Regions from separate parts of the Gilvimarinus sp. 1_MG-2023 genome, predicted to be linked through region 1. Evidence: predicted binding sites of a transcription regulator. Region 1 holds the regulator's gene; each other region holds the start of a gene.

Region 1 (4,269 bases):
TGAATACACTGCCTTTACCCACTTCACTGTGAATCTGCAGCTCGGCATCGTGCCGGAGCAAAACATGTTTCACAATGGCAAGGCCAAGGCCGGTGCCGCCGGTTTTACTGTTGCGACTGGCATCCACACGATAAAAACGCTCTGTTAAGTGCGGGATATGTTTAGATTCAAACCCCGCTCCGTTGTCGGTGACCGAAAAATAGATATGCGGGCCGCTGCGCCATAAGCGCATGGCGATTGCGCCTTGTTCAGGGGTGTATTTGACCGCGTTAATGACCAAATTGGAAAAAGCACTGTGCAGTTCTTTTTCGGTGCCGACGACACTGAGCTCTGGCGTCATATCCAGAGTAATGGTTTGCTGTTTGTCGGAGGCCAACACCATGGCTTCGGCTTTGATCGTCTGCAATAGAGGTCCAAGTTCCAGCCGCTTCTGGTTAAAGCCGGTGTCTGTGGTTTCGAGCTTGGAGAGCATAATCAGATCGTTAATCAGCAGTGACATGCGTTTCGATTGCTGCTGCATTTGTTCAAATGGCCGGCTCCAGGCGGGGGTGGTATTGTTGTCGGCCATGGTTTCGAGGTAGCCGCTAATCACCGTTAACGGGGTTCGTAATTCGTGCGACACATTGGCGACAAAATCCTTGCGCATCTGCTCCAAATGGAAAATCTGAGTAATGTCGCGCACAACGATAAGGCGTTCATTCTTACCAAAACGGGTGATTTGAAACTGCAGTCGCTTATCGGGAAAGCGTGGCGAGGGAATATCCAGCGGCTCGCTATAATCACCTTGCTCAAAGTGATCGACAAAACGTGGATCGCGTATAAAATTCACCACTGACTGGCCCTGATCGGAGTTGTAAAACCCAAGCAGTCGCTGCGCGGCTGGGTTCCACCAGTCTAGCTGGCCACGCCAGTCGAGTAATATCACCCCGTCCTTTAGGGCGGAGGTGGTTTCCTGAACACGGTTGATCACCGCTTGCAGATTGTTTTTTTCGCGCTTCTGGCGGCGCTGTAGGTGATAGATAGCGTCAAAAACCTCCCCCCAAAGTCCGGTGGACTCGGGAGGCTGACTTTTGCGCTTGCCTTGCAGCCAAATACTCAGACGCAGCATTTGCCAGAGGTTCCAACCTGTGTACCAAGCGGTGGCAAGCAGCAGTGTGATGGCTAATTGATCGACCAGCAGACCGATAATAGACGCCATCGCAATCAACAGCAGCAGGCGTTTAACTTCGGCGTGAAATCCTTGCAACAAATGATAACCTTACTGACGGGGCAGCTCTGTGTGGCGCGGGTTTACGAGCCGCGATTATTAGCCGACCTTAGTGGAAAATCGATAGCCTGTACCGCGTACGGTCTGTACCAGGTTTTCGTGTTGATCTACGGTTAACGCTTTGCGCAGACGACGAATATGGACATCGACCGTGCGCTCTTCCACGTAAACATTACCACCCCACACGTGATCCAACAATTGGCCGCGGGTATAAGCTCGCTCTTGATGGGTCAGAAAAAATTGCAACAGCCGAAACTCGGTAGGCCCCATATCCACTTCGCGCTCATTGATGGTGACGCGATGGCTGGCGGGATCCAGGCACAACCCCTGAACCTTAATGGGTTTGCCGCTGGATTGGGGGTCGGTGCGGCGCAAAACTGCTTTGAGGCGTGCTACCAGTTCGCGTGGAGAGAAAGGCTTGGTGATGTAATCATCGGCACCCACTTCCAACCCCTGAATTTTATTATCTTCCTCGCCTTTAGCGGTCAGCATAATAATGGGAATGTTAGCGGTGACCTCATCGCGCTTTAACCGGCGCGCCAACTCAATACCACTGGTGCCGGGCATCATCCAGTCCAATAATATGAGATCGGGTTTTTCATCCACAATCAGGCCGTGAGCATCCTGTGCGTTACTGGCCTCTAGGCAGCGGTATTCCGCCATTTCCAGAGCGATACGCAGCATATCGCGAATGGCGGATTCGTCATCAACGATGAGAATGGTACGACTTGTCATAGTGCCTGCCTGTGATCCATTAAAATACGGAAAGATAAAATCTCAATGTCGGAACGGTCATTAATGACCAAGGTGCGTTAACCGACGGCGCAAGCGTATTTAATGTATTAATTGTTGCATATTTATGACAGTAACGGGATCGATTTGCCACAATGTGGTGTTTTCTATAAAGGTAGCTGACCGGCAATGATGCCTAGCAGTATGGCCAGCTGTGCCCAGTGGTTGTTTAAGAACGCTTTAAAGCACTGGCTGCGTTGACGATACCGAATCAGTCGCTGCTGGTAAATAAACAGGGCGCTCGCCGTGGCAACGCCAAGATAATAAAGTGCATTGAGCTCAAATCGAGGGGCCATCATTAACAGGCCACCCACGACTAGAATTTGCAAGGTGGCGGTAATCAGTCGATCTTGCTCGCCAAATAAGACGGCTGTGGATTTGATGCCTATTTGAATATCATCATCCCGATCCACCATAGCGTAAAAAGTATCGTAGACCATGGTCCAGATAACCACAGTGAAGTACACCAGCCAGGCCTCTACCGGCACCGTTTCTTGCACGCTGGCAAAGGCCATGGGAATACTCCAGGCAAACGCTGCTCCCAATATCAGTTGTGGCAAATGGGTATAGCGCTTCATAAAGGGGTAAACACTGGCGAGAACGAGTGCGCCGACGGCCAGCAACATCGTTAATGTATTGGTCAGTAATACTAAAATGATGGCAATAAACACCAGCGCAGCGAAGCCTGCCCAGGCTTCACTTAGTTGCAGCTGGCCGAGAGCCAGAGGTCGGTCTTGAGTGCGCTTTACATGACCATCCAATTTGCGGTCGGCAATATCGTTAATGATACAGCCAGCCGAGCGCATTACGATTGCCCCCAAGCTAAATATGATCAGCAGGTCAATTCTCGGCGTCCCATCACTGGCCAACCAGAGCGCCCATAGAGTGGGCCATAACACCAACAACCAGCCAATCGGACGATTGAGCCTTGTTAATTGCACGAACAGCATCAGTCGGTTACGCATTTAGTCTGTCCTGGTCAGAGTGTGTTCAAAGGCGGGCAGAAAAATCTCGCTCACCAGTAGTTTCTTGTTGTGCAAAGTAAACACCGAGCGGCGGCCCCAAAGTGCGCTTGAGCCCTGTAACGCCTCGGGCACCAACCCAGTTGGGGGCAGCAGTGCCAATTGTAACGCTGAGCGGCCCAGCTGAGCATGGCTAAATAAATAGCCACCTAGGGGGCGGCGGCCCAAATGGCGAAGATGTTTGAGTGGTCCCTTAAGGCTGGTGGCGGGAAATAAGCTGCGGGCAAACACCCAGGGCTGCTGTTGTGGCCCGCGCAGTATCACCTCGCGCACCAAGCATGCACTATGCGGGGCAATACCCAAAGTGTTGGCCTCGCTCAAGCTTGGCCTGCCCCACCCCTGTTGCACTATGTGCACACTGATTGGCTTGCCGCCCAGTTGGTTTAAGCGGGCGGTCAGGGAGCTCGGGTCGGTCAGCCAAGAGCGAAGATGACTGGGTAGTTGAAAACAGCGACCTGTGTTTTGCCACAGCCCAAATCCGCCCCGTCGCAAAGGGTATAAGCGCGATATTAAGTGGCGACAATCGGTGGCATACAGAGACAACACAAACCCCAGCAAAGCTCAGTGACAACGGCGGCTATTCTAACAGCCCCTGTTACTGGCGTGATAGCGTTGTATGCTTTACCGCGGGCTTAGGCCTTGGTTTAATGGCGCATCGTTTACATCAATGGGGTTTAGGTGTGAATAATAATGGAGAATTATAAAAAATGCCGGCTGGCTATAGAAGAAGAGTCCAATACTTATGAAAAGAGCAGAGTGGGTCGTGGTCAATGGTGCAGTTATCGGGTTAACGCCTATCGCGGCGAACGAGCTAGTTGGCAAAGCTGGGCCTCTATTGGGTTCCCGCTGTGCCGGGCATTGTGACTTTTAAGGTCAGTCACCGAATCGATCGCCATCCGCGTACCGGTGATATTATTCAGGTGCCAGATTGGCACACTATTACATATCGGCCTGTGCATACTTTGCGCAGCGCAGTTCAGGAGTTATTTCTGTGAGTTTAACAAAACGAATACTTATCGCCATGGTGCTCGGCATCTTGTCCGGGCTCGGTTTAAATGCACTGTCGGGCGGGGCGGACAACAGCTGGGTTCAAGTCTTTTTAGTGGATGGTGTGTTTGACGCGGTGGGTAGTATTTTTATTGCCTCGCTGAAATTATTGGTTGTGCCATTGGTATTTGTGTCGCTGGT
Region 2 (4,269 bases), on a different contig from region 1:
GCCGTACAGCGTTTCACTGTCTTTTAACATCAGCGAAGCGGCCACTGGCTTGTCAGCTTGGCTGGCGATAACCATCACGCAATGTTCGGCCATATTGGTTCCGAGTTGGGTGAAAAATGCTTGCCCCAAATAGCCGGCGTGGCCACTGAGTTTTAGATAAGTACGTTGATACAACGGGTAGAAGAATCGCCAGTGCTCTTCGGTCAGGGCCTGTCCGCTTAGCACTTTAAAGGTAAAACCCTGCTCGGCTACCCGGCGGCGTTCTTTTAGAACGTTTTTACGTTTGCGAGAGGTAAACGTGGCGACAAAATCATCGAAAGAGCGGTAATGTCGGTTGTGCCAGTGAAACTGCGTGCCGGTGCGCCGCGCTAAATTCGCCGAATCGAGGGCGGTGCTTTGTTCAGAATCGGGGAAAAGGCAGTGCCAGCCAGATAATTCGCACCGCTCGCATTCGCGCTTCATGGTGGTAATGGCATAGTCCAGCACGTGCTGCTCCTGCCAGCGCCCTAGAATTCTCGGCCCATAACAAGGGGTGAAAGGTACCGCCGAAATAAGCTTGGGATAGTAATCTAAACCCTGATGCTGGTAGGCATCGGCCCAGGCCCAGTCGAAGACATATTCGCCGTAAGAATGCGCCTTAATAAACGAGGGAATTAACAGGGCCGGCGTGCCGCCCTCCTCCACCAACAAATGGTAGGGCTGCCAGCCAGTATTGGCCGTCGTTGCCCCCGAGTGCTCAAGGGCGGTTAGCCATGCGTGTCGATTAAATGGGTAGTCTGTGCCCGCTAGTGCATCCCACAGGTGGGCTGGGCACTGATCGATGGAGGTTAAAAAGTGATGGGTCAATTCAGTCATGATTTAATGGCACTGACTTTTTGTAAGGCGAACAGGTTACTTTAGTATTGGGGTCAAAAGCGGCCAACAAACTCTCGATACTGTCACTCTGGCGCGCGTTGTCGATTAATAGGGTGGCCGCCGAGTCTTCGCGGCTGCGCAACAGGCCTATTTGGGTAAACATAGCGTCGGTTTTATTGGCTCGGGTTTGCATGGTTTGGTTAAACACTTTGATGCCGTCGTGCCAGATAGTGACCCGGCCTAGATTGGGGGCGAGGGAAAAGTGGATATGCATCGCCAGATCGTGCCAAACGCCGGCACTGGCCCCATCGGGTAAATGCCAATAGGCCGAATCGGCGCCACTGGCTTGAAAGCTAAGCGCAGTGCCGTGGATATTGAAGCGCATTTGTTGTTGCCATGAGTCTTGCGCTTCCCAATAGCCGAATTCATGCTTGGCGACTGATAACGGCTGAGGCAAGAAAAAGCTCCAGCCCAGAAACACATCCGCACCCTCGCGAGTATCGGCCGGCTTAAAGTGAAGCTCGCTACGATTGAGGTCGGGGTTGCCGTGCCAGAGAAACGATTCGGCGCCAGTAATGGTGATGTCGGCGGCGTAATTGCCCTCGTAGACACAATCAGACTGGATGCTGATCCCTTGCGGGTGTGTGAGATAGGGCCATTGGGACAAGTCGCCGGTTTCAAAATCACCGCGCCAAAGCTGCCCAGCCATTGTGTTCGAAGCCAATAGAGATAAAAATAATAGTAGCGATTTCACGCTAGCCTCTCTTATCAAATGGGGTTGCATTAGCAGCTTAACGGTGAGTTATAAGCGCATTTTACGCATTTGGAGCTAAGTTAATGCAGTTTTTGCTCACCATTTCATGCAAACAGGGAATAAAAGCTGCAAAAAAACTGTCACAATCGCTGCGTAGCCTAGCCGCCAACGCTGCATCGCTTCGCTTTTACAGGGCGGTTCCAGTACAATCGGTCGGCTCAGGATATATGATGCATGAAATTTGAAGAACCTGAAGAGCTTAGCTCGGCACAACGAAAATCATAAAAATGCAGAACTTTTCCCTACAAGATACTGGCGCCGACAACTCCAAACGCCTCGGCAAGTTCGCTGGCCGCGTTGGTCACGCTTTGGGTAAAATCCCATTAAGGCGCTGGCAAGCCCTCGTTTTGCTGCTGATTGTTGTGTGGCTTGCACACAGTCTCGCCCAATTTTTCTGGGCCCTTGCGCCTCAGCCGGAGATCGCGCCGGCCCAGGTGGGAGCCAATACCGTAACCGCCGCGAGTGCTGGTGATAGTAAAAGTGCTGTTGATATTATCCGGTTGCGCGAGCTCTCGGTGTTTGGCAGCTCTAGCGGCGAAACCGAAGGCATTGAAGAGGACCCCGCGCTCACCAATGAGCCGCTTGAACCGCAAATTGAGGATCAAGCCGTAGACACTAAGCTTTCGCTGGTGCTGCAAGGGGTAATTAATTCCAGTGACAGCCGCGCCGCTCGCGCTATTATTGCCGACGCAAAAACCCAGCAAACCTACGGCCCAGGTGATGAAATTAAGAATATGCGCGGTGTAAAAGTCGCTAAAGTGCTCGATTTGCGCGTTATTCTCGACAACAAAGGTCAATACGAGTCGCTCTGGCTGTATAAAGACCAGCCCGGTGGCCAGACGGTAGCGCGTCGCTACACCCCCCCGGCCGATAGCCCCAGCCGTAGTCGAGCCGACGAGGAAGACAGCACCGCGGAAGACCAGAGCGAACAGGTCTCCGGACCCATGCGCCGGGATACGCCCGCGGCCAAAGACGAAGATACCAGTGTCTCGGTGGATCAATTAGGGCAAAATTTATCCGATGTTGTCGCTTTTAACATTCACCGTGGCAGTGATGGACAAATTCAAGGTTATAAAGTGCGGCCCGGCCGCAACCCCGCTGCATTCGAAGCGGTGGGTTTAGAGAACGGCGATATCGTCACAGCGGTGAATGGAACCACACTGGACAATCCCGGTCGCATTATGGAAATTTACCGCAACTTAGGTCAAACCACATCCGCCAGCCTCGAAGTCGAGCGCAATGGTGACATAGTGATCATTGACGTTGAGCTGGATTAAGTGAGGTTCTTAGTGAGAAGGTGTTATTCCCGCATTCAAGTCGTGTTGTTTACGATTGCTTTGGCCATAGTGCCCATGGCGCAGGCCGACGAGCAAACCTGGATGGTAAATTTTAAAGACTCCGATATTCAGGAAGTCATTAAGTTTATTGCCGAGGCCACCGAAAAAACCATCATTATTGACCCCAAAGTGCGCGGCCAGGTGAAGGTGATCTCGGATAAACCGGTCAATCGGCAAGAACTCTACGGTCTGTTTTTATCCATTCTCGATGTACACGGCTTTACCGCAGTGGAAAACGGCAAGGTAGTGCGTATTGTACCGAACCGCGATGCCCGCTCGCTGCCTATACCCAGTGCCAACAGTGGCAACAGTGGCACTGATAATGACGCCTACATGACACATGTGATTCAGTTGGAAAACATCAGTGCCGCCAAGCTGCTGCCGGTGCTGCGCCCGTTGGTACCCCAACACGGCCATATCTCCGCCTACGACCCAAGCAACGCCATTATTGTCACCGACACCCGGGCCAATATCGACCGCCTAATGGATGTGGTAAAACAAATCGATAAAGCGGCAGTAATCAGCACTGAACTGGTAGAGCTACGCTACGCTCAAGCCGAAGCCATTGTTAAGGTGATTCAGCAGCTGGAAAAACCCGACGCCCAGCGCGGCAACGCCTCCGCGCCGGTGACCGTTGTGGCCGACACCCGCATTAATGGTGTTTTAATCAACGGCGACGATATGCAACGTCAGCGCATCAAGGAGTTAATTCGCCGTCTCGATCGCCCGCAAATTACCAATTCCAATGTGCGCGTGGTTTATCTCAAGTACGCCAAGGCCGAGCAAGTGGCTCAGGTTTTAACTGGCGTTTTGCAGAATATGCAGAAAATAGAATCCGATGGCGCTAAGAGTTCTAACTCGCAAATGAGTGCCAGCGTACAGGCCGATGAAGACACTAACGCCATCCTCATCACCGCCGACGGCGACACACTGCAATCCCTGATGGTGTTGGTCGAAAGCTTAGACATTCGCCGCGCGCAGGTACTGGTGGAAGCGATTATTGTCGAGCTAGAAGACAGCGATGCGGCCGAACTCGGCATCGAATGGATGTACCGTGACGACGATGCAGGCTTTGGCAGTTCCACCAACGGTGGTGATGATGGCATTGGCAATATTGGTAATCTGGGGCAAAACGCCTTTGGTGACGACGACGCCGCGCTGCTGGGTTTAGCGGGAAGTCTGTCGGGCATTGCCGGTCAGGTGTTTGGTTTCGGCCAGTTGGGCGAAAGCACCGATATGCTGGCGGTATTAAAAATGCTAAAA
Region 3 (4,269 bases), on a different contig from region 1:
GGCGGCGACTTAACTCAATTAGCCCACGAAAAATACCCGGCACTGCTGGATAATATTCACGGCATCAGTGAAGAAACCACCACCGGTGTTCACCGCTTGCACGACATGATGAAAAAAGGCGAGCTGAAGGTACCGGCCATCAATGTCAACGATGCTGTGACCAAAAGTAAAAACGACAACAAATACGGCTGTCGTCACAGCCTGAACGATGCCATTAAGCGCGGCACCGACCACTTGCTGTCGGGCAAAAAAGCTCTGGTTATTGGCTATGGCGATGTAGGTAAAGGGTCTGCTTTATCACTGCGCCAGGAAGGCATGATTGTGAAGGTCACCGAAATTGACCCCATCTGTGCCATGCAGGCGTGTATGGACGGCTTTGAAGTGGTATCGCCCTACCAGAATGGCATCAACACCGGCAATGTCGCCGACGTCAACACCGCTGTGCTGGGCACGACCGACTTGCTCGTCACCACCACCGGCAACATCAATGTGTGCGACTCGGCCATGCTGCAATCGCTTAAAAATGGCGCCGTCGTGTGCAACATCGGCCACTTCGATAACGAAATCGATACCGCTTATATGCGCGAGAACTGGGAGTGGGAAGAAATTAAACCCCAGGTGCACAAAGTTTACCGCGATCGCGCCAGCAACGATCACCTGTTGCTACTGTCCGAAGGCCGCTTGGTTAACCTCGGTAACGCCACCGGTCACCCATCGCGCATTATGGACGGCTCTTTCGCCAACCAGGTACTGGCGCAAATTTATCTGTACGAGCGCAAATTCGCCGACCTACCCGCCGCCGAGAAGCCCAACAACCTCTACGTTAAAGTGCTGCCCAAGCAACTGGACGAAGAAGTGGCCCTGCACATGGTGGAAGGTTTTGGCGGCGTAATCACCAAACTGCGCGACGACCAAGCCGAGTACATCGGTGTGGACGTAAACGGCCCGTTTAAGCCTGAGAGTTATAAATATTAATAGGACGCTAAATGCCGAGCGCTGAACGCTGAACGCCGGTTAATCACTGGCGTATCGCGTTTTACGTTTTGCGTTTTGCGTTCCGAAAGGAACATACAATGAGTGAAGACACACTACGCTTGAGCTTTGAGTTCTTTCCGCCCAAAACCGATGAAGGCCGGGCTAAGTTGGCTGCGGTGCGCGATACTTTAGCGACTTTTGAGCCGGACTTTTTCTCGGTCACTTACGGCGCTGGCGGCTCTACCCGCGACAACACCAAGAGCCTGGTCAAGCAATTTAATGATCTGGGCACCGCCGTTGCGCCGCACTTATCCTTTGGCGGCGACGACGAAGCGACCATGAAAAGTCTAATTGAAGAGTATCGCGACGCCGGAGTGGAGCGCATTGTCGCTCTGCGCGGCGATATGCCCTCGGGTGTGGGTGGCTCTTACCAATTGGTATACGCCAACGAGCTGGTGGCATTTATTCGCCAGCATTTCGGCGATAGCTTTGAGCTGGAGGTGGCCGCCTACCCGGAAGTTCACCCGCAGGCTAAAAGCTACGACGACGATGTGCGTTACTTAAAAGGAAAGTTTGACGCCGGCGCCAACAATGCCATTACCCAGTACTTCTTTAACCCGGATGCGTACTTCTACTTTATGGACGCCTGCGCCAAAATCGGTATCGAAAACCCCATTTACCCGGGTATTATGCCGATTATTAACTATCGCAACCTGACCCGTTTCTCGGATAACTGTGGTGCCGATATTCCGCGCTGGTTGCGACGCCGACTAGAGAGCTTCGAGCACGACCCAGAGGCACTGCGCGACTTTGGCGAGGAAGTGGTCACCGAGTTGTGCGAAACACTGCTCGAAGGCGGCGCCCCTGGTTTGCACTTTTACACCATGAATCAGGCCGAGCCCGTGGCCAATATTGTCCGCAATTTGGGGCTGGAAGAGGCTTAATTGCCGGTTTACACCAGAGCCACCCTCAGAAAACCCCGGGGGGTTGGCTTTGGTACTCACCCGCTGATACGCCCGAAATATCCCTCACGCCTGTTCAGCTCAGCGGCCAGGCACCATCGAGGGGAAAACCGGTTTTCAGTGTGCTAATTTGTCAGCAGTGGCACTCAGAACCGCCTTCGTCACAAATATGTCATATACTCGGTATAGCTTGCAGGGAGAATTATGAAGCATCTAGACAGAGGTAGTAACGTGTCCGAGCAGTTTTTTAACCGGGAGCTAAGCTTGCTGGAATTCAACCGGCGAGTGCTGTACCAAGCTTACGATAAAGATCTCCCGCTGCTCGAACGGCTGCGCTTTCTGTGCATATTCTCCACCAACCAAGACGAATTTTTTGAAGTTCGGGTGGGCGGCCTGGTGCAAATGCTGGAAGTGGGCACCAGCGCCATCCCCCCCGACGGCCTCACACACGGTGAAAACTTATCCGCTATCGGCGATATTTGTCACCAACTGGTCGACGAACAGTACGCTCTGTTCAACGAAGAAATACTGCCGTTGCTCAATCAGCACGGTATGCGATTGTTGCGCCGCGACGAGTGGACCGACGAGCAAAAAACCTATTTGCGCGAATACTTTGAAACCGAAATACTGCCGCTGCTAAGCCCTATCGGGCTGGATCCGGCGCACCCTTTCCCGCGCATTATGAATAAGTCTCTTAACTTTATCGTCAAGCTGGACGGTAAAGATGCCTTTGGCCGCAACTCCGGCCGGGCGATTGTGCAGGTGCCGCGCTCGCTGCCCAATATGATTGAGCTGCCTGCCGAGGTGGCGAATAATGGCCGCGAGTTCGTCTTTATGTCGTCCATTATTCACTACTTTATGGGCGATATTTTTGTCGGCATGACCGTACAGGATTGCTACCAGTTCCGCCTGACCCGCAACTCGGACATTTTCCTCGACGAAGAGGAAACCGACGATTTGCTGCGTGCGATGCAGGGCGAGTTAGTCTATCGCCAGTACGGCGATGAGGTGCGTCTGGAACTCACCGGCACCTGTCCGCCGGATATCGAAAACTTTTTGCTGGAGCGTTGCGAGATTCACCGGCGCGACTTGTATAAAGTGAACGGCCCGGTCAACCTTAACCGCTTGTCGGACTTGTTCGATTTGGTAAAAGACAGCAACTTGGTCTTTCCGCCCTTTGTGCAATCAATGCCCAAACTGCCCAAAAAAGCCGACAACTATTTCGATGCCTTGAAAAAAAGCGATATTTTATTGCACCACCCGTTCGACTCGTTCCAGGCGGTGGTGGATTTTATTCGCGAAGCGGCTACCGATCCCGACGTACTGGCCATTAAGCAAACGCTGTATCGCACCGGCTCAAACTCGCCGGTGGTCGATGCATTGGTGGCAGCGGCTAAAGCGGGCAAAGAAGTCACCGCCATTGTCGAGCTGCGAGCGCGCTTTGACGAAGAGCAAAACGTCGCCCTGGCCGAGCGGTTACAACGCTACGGCATTCACGTTATTTACGGCGTGGTGGGTTATAAAACCCACGCCAAAATGTTGCTGGTGGCACGACGCGAACAGAAAAAGCTCGCCTACTATGTTCATTTAGGTACGGGTAACTACCACCCTAAAACTGCCAAGCTGTACACCGATTACGGCGTCATGACCTCTGACAGTAATATCTGTGCGGATGTCTACCGAATTTTTCTGCAGCTCTCCAGCATGGGCAAAGCCTCAAAAATGCATGAGCTGCTCTACGCCCCCTTTACCCTGCACAAGGCCATGCTCAGGCATATCAATCAAGAGATTGAGAATGCCAACAACGGCTTACCTGCCCGCATCGTGGTGAAAATGAACTCGCTCTACGAAGAGCAATTGGTGCTGGCGCTCTACGAGGCATCCAACGCCGGGGTCAAGGTGGATTTGATTGTGCGCGGGGTTTGCCAGTTGCGCCCGGACATTGCAGGGCAATCGGAAAACATTCATGTACGCTCTATAGTCGGTCGCTTTTTAGAGCACACTCGCGTGTTTTATTTTGAAAACGCTGGCGACCCGGCGGTTTACTGCTCCAGCGCCGACTGGATGATACGCAATATGTTCCACCGGGTAGAAACTTGCTTTCCGGTTAAAGCGAAAAAATTGCGCGAGCAAATTATCAGTGATTTAGAACTGTACCTGGCCGACAACACACACGCTTGGGTATTGCACAGCGACGGTCACTACGAAAAACTGCAACCCGCCGAAGGAGAAGCGGCGGTTGATGCGCAGGGCACGCTTCTCAATCAGTGGGCCAGCAACAGCTAAACAAGTAGCTCTTGGGGCGCGTTATTAAAGCTGGCGCTCACTCAAC

Evidence for each region. Region 1 encodes PhoB, which activates phosphate uptake and scavenging genes when phosphate is short. Its sites were predicted from a motif close to TGTCATAAANNTGTAACA; they were not measured.
Region 2: the regulator PhoB is predicted to act here: its motif matches at 1,737-1,754, upstream of gspC (type II secretion system protein GspC).
Region 3: the regulator PhoB is predicted to act here: its motif matches at 2,097-2,114, upstream of ppk1 (polyphosphate kinase 1).

Annotation. Positions count from the first base shown of each region.
Region 1 covers NZ_JAUOSC010000011.1:43,868-48,136, forward strand. The annotation lists gene phoR (phosphate regulon sensor histidine kinase PhoR) at 1-1,249, opposite strand, end outside; gene phoB (phosphate regulon transcriptional regulator PhoB) at 1,307-2,002, opposite strand; gene ubiA (4-hydroxybenzoate octaprenyltransferase) at 2,167-3,024, opposite strand; gene Q4563_RS12285 (chorismate--pyruvate lyase family protein) at 3,025-3,624, opposite strand; gene Q4563_RS23630 (HU family DNA-binding protein) at 3,942-4,076, shown strand; gene Q4563_RS12290 (dicarboxylate/amino acid:cation symporter) at 4,073-4,269, shown strand, end outside.
Region 2 covers NZ_JAUOSC010000009.1:17,084-21,352, forward strand. The annotation lists gene Q4563_RS11055 (GNAT family N-acetyltransferase) at 1-855, opposite strand, end outside; gene Q4563_RS11060 (polysaccharide lyase) at 848-1,609, opposite strand; gene gspC (type II secretion system protein GspC) at 1,897-2,946, shown strand; gene gspD (type II secretion system secretin GspD) at 2,989-4,269, shown strand, end outside.
Region 3 covers NZ_JAUOSC010000002.1:613,755-618,023, forward strand. The annotation lists gene ahcY (adenosylhomocysteinase) at 1-975, shown strand, start outside; gene metF (methylenetetrahydrofolate reductase [NAD(P)H]) at 1,074-1,919, shown strand; gene ppk1 (polyphosphate kinase 1) at 2,142-4,223, shown strand; gene ppx (exopolyphosphatase) at 4,261-4,269, opposite strand, start outside.